2 regions of the Sphingomonas sp. GW821-FHT10F09 genome follow, and region 1 is predicted to be linked to the other one. Evidence: predicted binding sites of a transcription regulator. Region 1 holds the regulator's gene; the other holds the start of a gene.
The links. Region 1 encodes LexA, which represses DNA repair genes until DNA is damaged. Its sites were predicted from a motif close to GTTCCNCNCTTGTTCT; they were not measured.

Region 1 (5,757 bases):
ATCTGGTGGCGAATGCGCCGGGCGCGTCGGTGGCGCTGCCGTCGATGCCGGTCGCCGCATTCGGGACGATGGTCGCGGGCGGGCTGTGGCTGGCGCTGTGGCGGACACGCGTGCGGTGGTTCGGCTGGCTGCCGCTGGTGGTAGGTGCATCCTGGGCGGTGCTGACCCCCGCGCCCGACCTGCTGGTGACGGGCGACGGGCGGCATCTGGCGGTGCGGGTGGATGGCGGGCTGGCGCTGCTGCGTGATCGGGCCGGGGACTATACGCGCACGATGCTGGCCGAGAATGGCGGGATCGATGGCGAGCCGGCGTTGCTCGCGGATCAGGCGGCGGCGCGCTGTACGCCGGATGCGTGCGCCGTCGATGTGCTTGCGGAAGGGCGGGCGTGGCGGGTGCTGGCGACGCGCAGCGGCTATCCGGTCGCATGGCGGACGTTGGTGGCGGCGTGCCGATCCGCCGACATCGTGGTGAGCGAACGCCACCTGCCAAGGGGATGCGTCCCGCGTTGGCTCAAGCTCGATGCGCCGATGCTGCGCACGACCGGCGGCGTCGCGGTGACGTTTGCCGGTGGCCGGGTGCGTACCGTGCGAGCGCCGGGCGACCGGCATCCCTGGATCGTGCCCGCGACGGTCATGCCGTTGCGGACGGCGCGGTTCGATGGCGGGCGCGAGGTGCGACGCCACGCGCTACAGCGACGCCGCGAGTGATCGGCCGTCGTTGCGAGCGCCGCGAAGCAATCCAGACCCGGGCTCAGGATGTCCTCGTTTCACTTGCGGCGCTCGCGACGACGGTTCGAGAGGCCGAGCTGTGTCCCTGACTATGCTCTCGATGAGGCGCGGTTGGGGGGGCGTCGGACGGTCGCAGGCGACGGTGGACGTGTGTCATTCCGGGGCAGGGGGATCCCGTGGGCGCTACCGCTAAGCTTTGTCCGGTAGGCTGGTGGATATGCGCTTCCGCCTGCCCGGGCGTGACATCGAATGCGAACCTCAGGACGGGTGTAGGGCGACGCATATTGCCCCGACGAAGACAGACCGGACGTCACCCCACCGTCGTCCTTGCGGGCGCGGCGAAGCAATCCAGAGCCGAGCTCAGGACGTCCGGGATTGCTTTGCGGCGCTCGCGATGATGGTTCGAGAGACCCAGCTGTGTGCCTGAGTGTGCTCTCGATGAGGCGCGGTGGGGGCGTCGGACGGTCGCAGGCGACGGTAAACGTGCGTCATTCGGGGGGGCAGGGGGATCTTCTGGGGCGCTACCGGTTCCGCTATATCCGGTGGCTGGTGGGTATGCGCTCCCGCCAGCCTGAGCGTGACGCTGAGGGTTACGGAGAGCGATCCATGCTATCGAATGCGAATCTCAGCACGGGTGTAAGGTAACGCGTATTACACCGACGGGGACAGACCGGACGTCACACATCGTCGTCTTTGCGAGCGCAGCGAAGCAACCCAGAGGCGGATCGGGACGCCGTGGATCGCTTAGCTGCACTCGCAATGACGATTCGCTGCCTGCGGGGCATCCTTGAGTATGGTCGCGATCCGGCGGATATGCGGTGGGTCGCGGCTATGATACGGGACAGACGATGAAGCATCTCGCCATTCTCGCCGCCGCACTGGCGAGCCTTTCGGTCGCAGCGCCGGCCGGGGCGCAGGATGCCGCGCAGCGGCGGCTGTGGAATGCGCCCGCTGCGCCGTTCCGTATCGTCGGCAACGTTTTTTATGTCGGGACGGCGGGGCTGTCGTCGTTCCTGATCGCCGATCCCGCCGGGCTGGTGCTGATCGACGGGGCGTTACCGGAGAGTGCGCCGCTCATCGCCGCGAACATCCGGCGCCTCGGTTTCCGGCTGCACGATATCCGTTACCTGCTCAACAACCATAGCCATGTCGATCATGCCGGCGGCCTCGCCGCGCTTCAGCGGGCGAGCGGGGCACGGGTCGTGGTGAGCGCGGGCGATCGTGCCGACCTGATCGCGGGGCGCACCATCGACCGAACGGACATCAGCGGCTTTCCGCCGGTGCGTCCGTCGATGACGATCCCCGACGGCGCGACGATCGCCGTCGGCAAAACGCGCCTCGTCGCGCATCTGACCCCGGGACATACCGACGGCGCAACCACCTGGAGCCTGCGCACCAGCGAGCGAGGCAAGCCGCTCGACGTGCTGTTCGTGTCGAGCCTCAGCGTCGCCGGCCGGCGGCTCGTCACCCGCCCCGACCCTGCCGACCCGGTCCCCGGCAGGCCGCCGCACGATACCGCAGCGGTCGCGCAGTTCCGCGGCACGTTCCGCCGGCTCGCCACGATGCATGCCGACGTGGTGCTGAGCTATCATGCCGAGCTGTTCGACCTCGCGGCAAGGCGCGAGGCGCAGCGGGCGGGCAATCCGACGAGCTTCGTCGATCGCACCGCCCTGCCGCGAATGGTCGCCGACGCCCGCACCTCCTTCGAACGCGCGCTGGCGGAGCAGCGCCGTTCGCCTCAATCGTAGCGGCGGAGGATACCCGACAACCGGCCCTGCACCCGAACGTGCGACGGGACGTAGCGCTGCGGCTCGTAGGAGCGGTTGGCCGGGTCAAGCCGGATCATCGCGCCCTCGCGGCGGAAGTATTTGAGCGTCGCCTCGGCATCGTCGATCAGCGCGACGACGATCTCGCCGTCCCGCGCCACCTCGGTCCGCCGGATCAACGCGTAATCGCCATCGAGGATGCCGGCCTCGACCATCGAATCGCCCGACACTTCTAGCGCATAATGTTCGCCCGAGCCGAGCAATGCCGCTGGCACGGCGAGCATCGAGCTGCCCTCGAACGCCTCGATCGGCACGCCCGCGGCGATCCGGCCGTGCAACGGGATCTCGATCACGTCATTGGCGGGCGAGGCGGCCGCGCGGACGTTGCCGGCCTTCGTCGGCGACGGCGTCGGTACGGGGGGCGCGACCTTGCGCTCCGACCGCTCCGGCATCCGCAGCACTTCGAGTGCGCGGGCGCGGTTGGGCAGGCGACGGATGAAGTGGCGTTCCTCCAGCGCGCTGATGAGGCGATGGACGCCGGATTTCGACTTGAGGTCGAGCGCTTCCTTCATCTCCTCGAACGAGGGGGAGATGCCGGTTTCTTCCAACCGGTCGTTGATGAAGCAAACGAGCTCGTGCTGCTTGCGCGTGAGCATAGGCGGTCTTCCCCGTCAGAACAGACGCGGAACTTCTAGGGAACGAAACTGCTCTCGTCAAGCGATGACGAGGATTTCCGCCGAGTCGCCCGCCCGCGCCGGCGGCGCATCGACGGGACGCACGATCAGGCAATGCGAGCGCGCCAGCGTCAGCAGCATCGAACTGTCCTGAATGGTCGAGGCGAAGGCCCGCCCGTCGCGCAGTTCTGCACGCAGATAGTCGGTGCGGGGGCCGTTGGCGGGCAGGTCCTCGCCGAGGATCGCGTGGGTGGTGCGCGGATGGGGATCGGCCGCCCCGCCGAGATGCGCGATCAGCGGCCGCACGAACAGAGTCGCGGTGACGAAGGCGGAGACAGGGTTACCGGGCAGGCCGAGCACGCTGGTGCGGCCGATCCGCCCGGCCATCATCGGCTTGCCGGGCCGCAATGCGATCCGCCAGAAATCGATCGATCCGCCGGCGGCCTCGAGTGCCGGGCGGACGAGGTCGTGGTCGCCGACCGAGGCGCCGCCGGTGGTGACCAGCAGGTCAGCGTCGACTGCGGCGAAGGCGTCACGCAACGTGTCGAGGTGGTCGGGCAATATGCCGAGGTCGATCAGCTCAACCGGCAGATCGGCGAGCATCGCGGCGAGCATCGCGCGATTCGATTCGGGCAGGGCGGCGGGATCGTGCGCGCGCCCCGGTTCGACCAGTTCGTCCCCGGTCGCGCAGATCGCGACGCGGACGCGGCGATTTACCGCCAGCGTGCCGACGCCCCCGGTCGCGGCGACCGCGATCCGGGCGGGGGTAAGTCGCTCGCCGCGGGCGATCAGAGGATCGCCCTGCGTGAAGTCCAGCCCGCGCCGCCGGGTGTTGCGTCCGCGAGCCGGCGGGCCTTCGCCGGTCAGGCAAATCGCGGTGCCGTCGGCGGCAACCTCTTCCTGGATCATCACCGTGTCGGCACCGGCGGGCATCGCGGCGCCGGTGAAGATGCGCACGGTCTGGCCCGGCTCGATCCTGCCGGCAAAGGCGCGTCCGGCGGCACTCTCGCCGATCAGCGTCCAGGGGCCGGGCAGATCGGCATGGCGGATTGCATAGCCATCCATCGCCGACAGGTCGGTCGCTGGCTGCGTGCGGCGGGCGTGGATGTCGGCGGCGGCCCAGCGCCCCCGCGCGTCCGCGAGCGCGACGTCCTCCGCGGCGACCGGCCCGGCGAGCGCGAGCAGGCGGGCAAGTGCGTCGGCGATCGGCAGCAGCGTCATGCGCGCCAGTCGCCGGATTTGCCCCCGGCCTTCTCCAACAGGCGGATGCCGGTGATCGTCATGCCGCGGTCCATCGCCTTAGCCATGTCGTAGATCGTCAGCAGCGCGACCGAGACCGCGGTCAGCGCCTCCATCTCGACCCCCGTCTTGCCGTCGGTAGCGGTCAGCGCGGTGGCGGTGACGCCGGTGTCGTCGAGCACAAGGTCGAGCGTCACGCGGGTAAGGGGCAGGGGGTGGCAGAGCGGGATGAGGTCCGCGGTCTTTTTCGCCGCCATGATCCCGGCGACGCGCGCGACGGCGATCACGTCGCCCTTTTTCGCGCTGCCCTCGCGGATCGCCTGCAGCGCGTCGGCGGCGATGGCGATATGGCCGATGGCGACCGCGCGACGGCTGGTCACCGCCTTGTCGCCGACATCGACCATATGCGCGGCGCCCTCGGCATCGAGATGGGTAAGGCGGCTCATGCGGCCGGCGCGATCAGTGCCCGGGTCGCTGCCTCGATGTCCGGCTGGCGCATCAGTGCCTCGCCGATCAGGAAACAGCGGACGCCGTGCGCGGCCATCGCGTCGAGGTCGGCACGCGTCTCGAGGCCGCTTTCGGCGACGAACGTGCACCCCTTGGGCGCCTTGCCGACGAGTTCGTAGGTGCGCGCGAAATCGACGCTGAAATCGCGCAGGTCACGGTTGTTGACGCCGATCAGCCGTGAATTGAGCTTCAGCGCACGGTCGAGTTCGTGCGCGTCGTGCACCTCGACCAACACGTCCATGCCGCAATCCGTCGCCGACGCCTCGATCTCGGCCATCTGGTTGTCGTCCAGCGCGGCCACGATGATGAGGATGGCGTCGGCGCCGATCGCGCGGCTTTCGGTCGCCTGCCACGGATCGACCATGAAATCCTTGCGGATCACCGGCAGGTCGCAGGCGGCGCGCGCCGCGATCAGATAGTCGTCATGGCCCCGGAACCATTGTTCGTCGGTCAGCACTGACAGGCACGCCGCGCCGCCCGCCTGATAGGCGCGGGCATGCGTCGGCGGATCAAAATCCTCGCGGATCAGGCCCTTGGACGGGCTTGCCTGCTTGATTTCGGCGATCAGGGCGTGGCCGGGCTTCGCGTCCAGCGCGGCGCGGAAGCCGCGTGGCCGGGTGACGGCGGCGATGCGCGCGTCGAGGTCGGCGAGGCTGGTCGTCGCCTTGCGCGCGGCGACCTCGGCCCGCTTGGTTTCGATGATACGGGACAGGATGGTCATCGATAGGCAATCCAGCGATCGAGCAGTGCGGCCGCGGCACCGTCGTCGATCGCGGTGGCGGCGGCGATCGCGCCTGCGGAGAGGGAGGGGCTGTGCGCCGCGACGACCAGCGCCGCGGCGGC
Region 2 (5,757 bases), 390 kb from region 1:
CGGCGACGGTGCTGCGTTCGCTGCAGGGCGTCACCGTCGACGGACAACCCGTCGCGCTGCCCGAACCGACGCGCTTGTTCCTGTATCACAAGCCGACCGGGCTGCTGGTGACCGAGCGTGATCCGAAGGGGCGCACGACGATCTACGACCGCCTGCCGCGCGACCTGCCGCGGCTGGTGCCGGTCGGCCGGCTCGACCTCAACACCGAAGGGTTGCTGCTGCTCACCACCGATGGCGGGTTCAAGCGTCAGCTGGAGCTGCCCTCGACCGGGGTCGAGCGCAGCTATCGCGCCCGCGCCTATGGCAACGTCACGCAGCAGCAGCTGGAGGAACTGGCGGAAGGGGTCGAGATCGAGGGTATCCGCTACGGCTCGATCGACGCCAATATCGAGCGGCGGACCGGCGCCAACGTCTGGATCGAGATCACCATCACCGAAGGCAAGAACCGCGAGGTGCGGCGCGTCCTCGAACACCTCGGCCTGCAGGTGAGCCGGCTGATCCGGACCCGCTATGGCCCGTTCGTGCTCGGCGACCTGCCCGTGGGCGAAGTCGGCGAGGTCAAGCAGCATGAGGTGGTCGCGTTCCGCCGCACGCTGAAGGGCGGCGCGCCGGACGAGCCGGTCGTCGAGACGCCGCGCGACGGCTTCCGCAGTGCGCCGACGGTCGATCGCACCGTCCGGGCGCGGACCCGCGCCGAACAGGCGCCCCGCCCGGTCACCCCGGCCCGGTCGCCGGAAGCCTTCAAGCCGCGCCGCGAACCGGAGCGGAGCGGCAGTCAGGCGCCGCGGGCCGGCTTCCGCAGCGCCGCCACCACCGATCGCGCAGCGCGAACGCGCACCCGCCCCGATGCGGCACCCGACACGCGGGAAGCACGCGGACGCAGCGATACGGGGCGCAGCGATACGGGGCGGGGCGACGTCTCCGCCCGGCCCGAGCGTCAGGGCGGCCGATCGAACCGTGACGGTGCCGCCCGGCATGACGAACGCGCCGCCCCGCCAGGCGGGCGCGCCCCCCGCCGCGATGGACCGCCGGCGGATCGCCATGCGCCGCGGAGCGGTGGCGCCGGTGCCGCAGGTCCGCGCACGCCCAAACCCGGCGCGCGGCCACCACGTCGCGACGGACCGCCGTCCGGCGGCACGCCACGGCCCTCCACGCCCGGCGGCCGCCCGCCGCGGGGGCGCCGCCCATGAGGGTGATCGCAGGCCAGTGGCGCGGCCGGCCGCTCGTCGCGCCCAAGGGCGACGCCACCCGTCCGACTGCGGACCGGACGCGCGAGGCGTTGTTTTCGATGCTGACCAGCCGGCTGGGCAGTTTCGAAGGGCTCGCGGTCGCCGACCTGTTCGCCGGATCGGGCGCGCTCGGAATCGAGGCATTGTCACGCGGCGCGGGGTCGTGCCTGTTCGTCGAACAGGACGGCGCGGCGCTGGATGCGCTCAAGGGCAACCTCGCCAAATTGGGTACGCGCGGCGATGTGCGCGCAGGGTCGGTGATGGCACTGGGACCGGCGATCAAGCCGCTCGACCTCATCATGATGGATCCGCCCTACGGCACCGGCGCGGGGCTGGTCGCGCTCGACAAATTGGCTCGGCTCGGCTGGACCTCGCCCGCGACGTGGGTGAGCATCGAGACGGCAAAGGCGGAAGAGGTCGCGCCTGCGGGCTTTGCCGTCGACGTCAGCCGCGTCCATGGCAAGGCCCGGCTGACGTTGCTCCGTCAGCTCTGACGCAATAGCGCCAGCCCGCCGAGGCTGAGCAGGCCGGCGCCGACGAGATACAGGCCGACCCAGCTCAATCCATGCGGCGCGAGCGCCTCCGCCGCGAGCGGGGCGAGCGCGCCGCCGATGATGCCGCCGAGGTTGAAGGTCATCGACACGCCGGTGTAGCGGACCCCGGCGGGGAACAGGCTCGGCAGCCAGCCGCCGAGCGGCCCGTAGGCGAAGCCCATCACGAACAGCGCGAAGGCGAGCCACAGGAAGATCACGAACAGCGATCCCGCGCCGAGCATCGGCCCCATCGCCAGCCCGGCGACGATGCAGCCGAGGAAGCCGATGACCAGCATCCGCCGCGCGCCCGTGCGATCCGCCATGACGCTCGCGACGATCACCCCGGCGGCGAGGAACAAGATCGCCGCCAGTTCGACGCCGAGCATCGCCTGCCGGCCATAGCCCAGCGTCTTGGTACCGTAGCCCAACGTGAAGGCGGTCGCGAGGTAGAAGAGCGCGAAGCAGGCGACGACCCCGCCGGTGCCCGCGATCAGCGCGCGACCATGGTGGCGGACCAGCGTCGCGATCGGCACCTTGGGCAGCGCCTCCGCCTCGGCCGCTTCGAGGAACACCGGCGTCTCGGTCAGCTTCAGCCGCACCCACAGGCCGAGCGCGACCAGCACCGCGCTGACGAGGAACGGCAGGCGCCAGCCCCAGTCGCGGAATTGCTGCTCGTCCAGTGCAAGGCCAAGGATCAGGAACAGGCCGTTGGCCATGATGAACCCGACCGGCGCGCCGAGCGGCGGGAACATGCCCCAGGTGTTGCGACGATGCGGCGGCGCATTCTCCACCGCGAGCAGCGCCGCGCCGCCCCATTCGCCGCCGAGGCCGAGCCCCTGCCCCAGCCGCATCAGGCAGAGCAGCAGCGGCGCGACCCAGCCGACCTGATCGTAGGTAGGCAGGAAGGCGATGGCGACGGTCGATCCGCCCATCAGCATCAGGCTGGCGACCAACGTCGACTTGCGCCCGACCCGGTCGCCGAAATGCCCGAAGACGATCGCGCCGATCGGCCGCGCGACGAAGGCGAGGCCGAAGCTGGCATAGCTCAGCATCTGTTGCGCGGTGCCGCTTTCCGCCGGGAAGAACAGCATGCCGAACACCAGCGCCGCGGCGGTCGCGTAGATATAGAAATCGTAGAATTCGACCGCGGTGCCGACCAGACTGGCGGTCAGGATGCGGCGCGGAGAGGCTTTTGCGACGGGCTGAGTCATGATCGCCAGCTTAAGCGCGAAATAATCGCCTCGGGCAACAGCAGTGAAATGTGTCCGCAACAAACCCTTCCTACATGGGGGATGTCGCTGCTCCTCTCCCCCTGTGGGTAGCGACGTGCCGGTCGTCTCCCCTGTCGACCGGTCCTCCCTGAACTACGGGGCGGTCGCATCGCGGCTGCCCCGATTTTTCGTCGGGACGCTCCGCGGAGCGAAGAACAGGGGCGACCCGCATGGCAAGCCGCCCCTCTCTTCGTATCGGATCAGCGCGACAGGCTGGCCAGACGCAGCGCGCCGCCTTCGGTCCGCTTCGCGAGCTGGCGCCGGGCATCCTGACGCAGTTCGTCGGTGCAGCGCGCCGCATGCTGATACGCCTCGAGCGACGCGCCACGCATCGTGCAGGCCCAGCGAGCGGCGCGACGCACGCGCGCGTCGAAGCCGGCGCGACCGGCCGCCGTGCCGAGGTCGAGGCCCTGATGCGACACGCGGATGGTGAACGTCTCGCGCTGCTCGGCCGCAGCGGCGCCGGCCGACAGGCATGACAGGGCGAGCGCCGCCGCAGCGACGCGATGGAAGGTCTTCATGATGCACACTCCTGCGAATGATGGTCCGACGAGCCGGACCCGCCGCCACGTCTCTGCCGGACGGGCTGTGCACGGGCCGCCTCTCGTCGGCAGGATGGCGCTTAGCGCCGTGGCGTTTCGCTGGCGCGACGATGGCAAGTCAATGATGTGGCAGTGCCGCGGGGCGGATCGGACTTGCCCGCGCGCGCGGCGTTCCCTACCTGTTCACCGGTGACCGATACCGCCACCCATCTGCAAGACCCGCCCTATCTCAAGGGACTGAACCCGCCGCAGCGCGAAGCCGTGCTGACCACCGAGGGCCCCGTGCTGATGCTGGCCGGCGCCGGCACCGGCAAGACGGCGGCGCTGACCGCGCGGCTCGCGCATCTGTTGTGGACGCGCAAGGCGTGGCCGTCGGAGATCCTGAGCGTCACCTTCACCAACAAGGCGGCGCGCGAGATGCGCGAGCGCGTCGGCCGGCTGGTCGGCGATGCGGTCGAAGGCATGCCGTGGCTCGGCACCTTTCACGCGATCGGTGCCAAGATGCTGCGCCGGCATGCCGAACTGGTCGGGTTGCAGAGCAATTTCACCATCCTCGACACCGACGACCAGTTGCGATTGCTCAAGCAATTGATCGTTGCCGCCGATCTCGATGAAAAGCGCTTCCCTGCGCGCAGTCTCGCCGGGCTGATCGACGACTGGAAGAACAAGGGCCTGGTCCCCGCCGATATCGATGCCGGCGAAAGCGAACGCTACGCCAATGGTCGCGGCGGCGAATTGTACGCGCAATATCAGGCGCGGTTGAAGTCGCTCAACGCCTGCGATTTCGGCGACCTGCTGCTGCACATGCTGACCATCCTGAAAACGCATGCCGACGTGCTGCGGGTGTATCAGGAGCGGTTCAAGTTCATCATGGTCGACGAATATCAGGATACCAACGTCGTCCAGTACCTCTGGCTGCGGCTGCTCGCGCAGCAGCACAAGAATATCGCCTGCGTCGGCGACGACGACCAGTCGATCTATTCGTGGCGCGGTGCGCAGGTCGAGAATATCCTGAAGTTCGAGAAGGACTTCCCCGGCGCCACGGTCATCAAGCTCGAACAGAATTACCGATCCACCCCGCATATCCTCGGCGCCGCGTCGGGAATGATCGCCAACAACGGCGGGCGGCTCGGCAAGACGCTGTGGACCGAGCTGGATGCGGGCGAGAAGGTGCGCGTGCTCGGCGTGTGGGACGGGCCGGAGGAAGCGCGCCGCGTCGGCGAGGAGATCGAGGCGCACCAGCGCAACGGTCGCAGCCTCGACGATGTCGCCATCCTCGTCCGCGCGCAGCATCAGACGCGCGAGTTCGAGGACCGCTTCATCAACATCGGCATGCCGTACCGGATCGTCGGCGGCTATCGCTTCTACGAACGCGCCGAAATCCGCGACGCGCTCGCCTATCTGCGCATCGTCAACCAGCCGTCGGACGACCTCGCCTTCGAACGGATCGTCAACGTGCCGAAGCGCGGCCTCGGCGACAAGGCGCTGGCGAAGATCCACCAGCTTGCCCGAATCGAGGGCGTGCCGCTGACGATCGCATCGGCGCGCATCCTCGACACCGACGAGCTGACCCCGCAGGCGCGCCGTGCGCTCGGCAATCTCGTCGGCGATATCGCGCGCTGGCGGGACATGGCGCGCGACCTGCCGCATGCCGAACTCGCCCGCCAGATGCTCGACGAGAGCGGCTATACCGCGATGTGGCAGGCCGAAAAATCGGTCGAGGCGGCGGGGCGGCTGGAGAATCTGTCCGAGCTGGTCCGCGCGATGGAGGAATATGAGTCGCTTGGCGCATTCCTCGAACACGTCAGCCTCGTCATGGACAAGGAGGGCGCGGCGCAGGACCCGCAGGTGACGATCATGACGATCCACGCCGCCAAGGGGCTGGAGTTCGACACGGTGTTCCTCGTCGGATGGGAGGAGGGGCTGTTTCCGTCGCAGCGGTCGCTGGACGAGGGCGGCACCAAGAGTCTCGAGGAGGAGCGGCGGCTCGCCTATGTCGCGATCACCCGTGCGCGCCGGCGCGCGGTGATCCTCCACGCCGCGAATCGGCGCATCTACGGGCAATGGACGTCGAGCATCCCCAGCCGCTTCGTCGGCGAGCTGCCGCCCGAGCATATCGACAGCGACACGACCATGTCGGGCGGCGAGAGCCTGTGGCGGGCGAACTGGAGCGAGCGGGCGG

Region 2: AC1RTO_RS07010 (ATP-dependent helicase) is a predicted target of LexA. The motif match lies at 3,746-3,761, and genes of this name have one in related genera.

Annotation. Positions count from the first base shown of each region.
Region 1 covers NZ_JBXASI010000001.1:1,084,292-1,090,048, forward strand. The annotation lists gene AC1RTO_RS05145 (ComEC/Rec2 family competence protein) at 1-707, shown strand, start outside; gene bla (subclass B3 metallo-beta-lactamase) at 1,577-2,476, shown strand; gene lexA (transcriptional repressor LexA) at 2,467-3,150, opposite strand; gene AC1RTO_RS05160 (molybdopterin molybdotransferase MoeA) at 3,208-4,389, opposite strand; gene moaC (cyclic pyranopterin monophosphate synthase MoaC) at 4,386-4,853, opposite strand; gene trpC (indole-3-glycerol phosphate synthase TrpC) at 4,850-5,635, opposite strand; gene trpD (anthranilate phosphoribosyltransferase) at 5,632-5,757, opposite strand, start outside.
Region 2 covers NZ_JBXASI010000001.1:1,475,860-1,481,616, forward strand. The annotation lists gene AC1RTO_RS06990 (pseudouridine synthase) at 1-1,190, shown strand, start outside; gene rsmD (16S rRNA (guanine(966)-N(2))-methyltransferase RsmD) at 1,187-1,723, shown strand; gene AC1RTO_RS07000 (MFS transporter) at 1,714-2,973, opposite strand; gene AC1RTO_RS07005 (UrcA family protein) at 3,234-3,554, opposite strand; gene AC1RTO_RS07010 (ATP-dependent helicase) at 3,765-5,757, shown strand, end outside.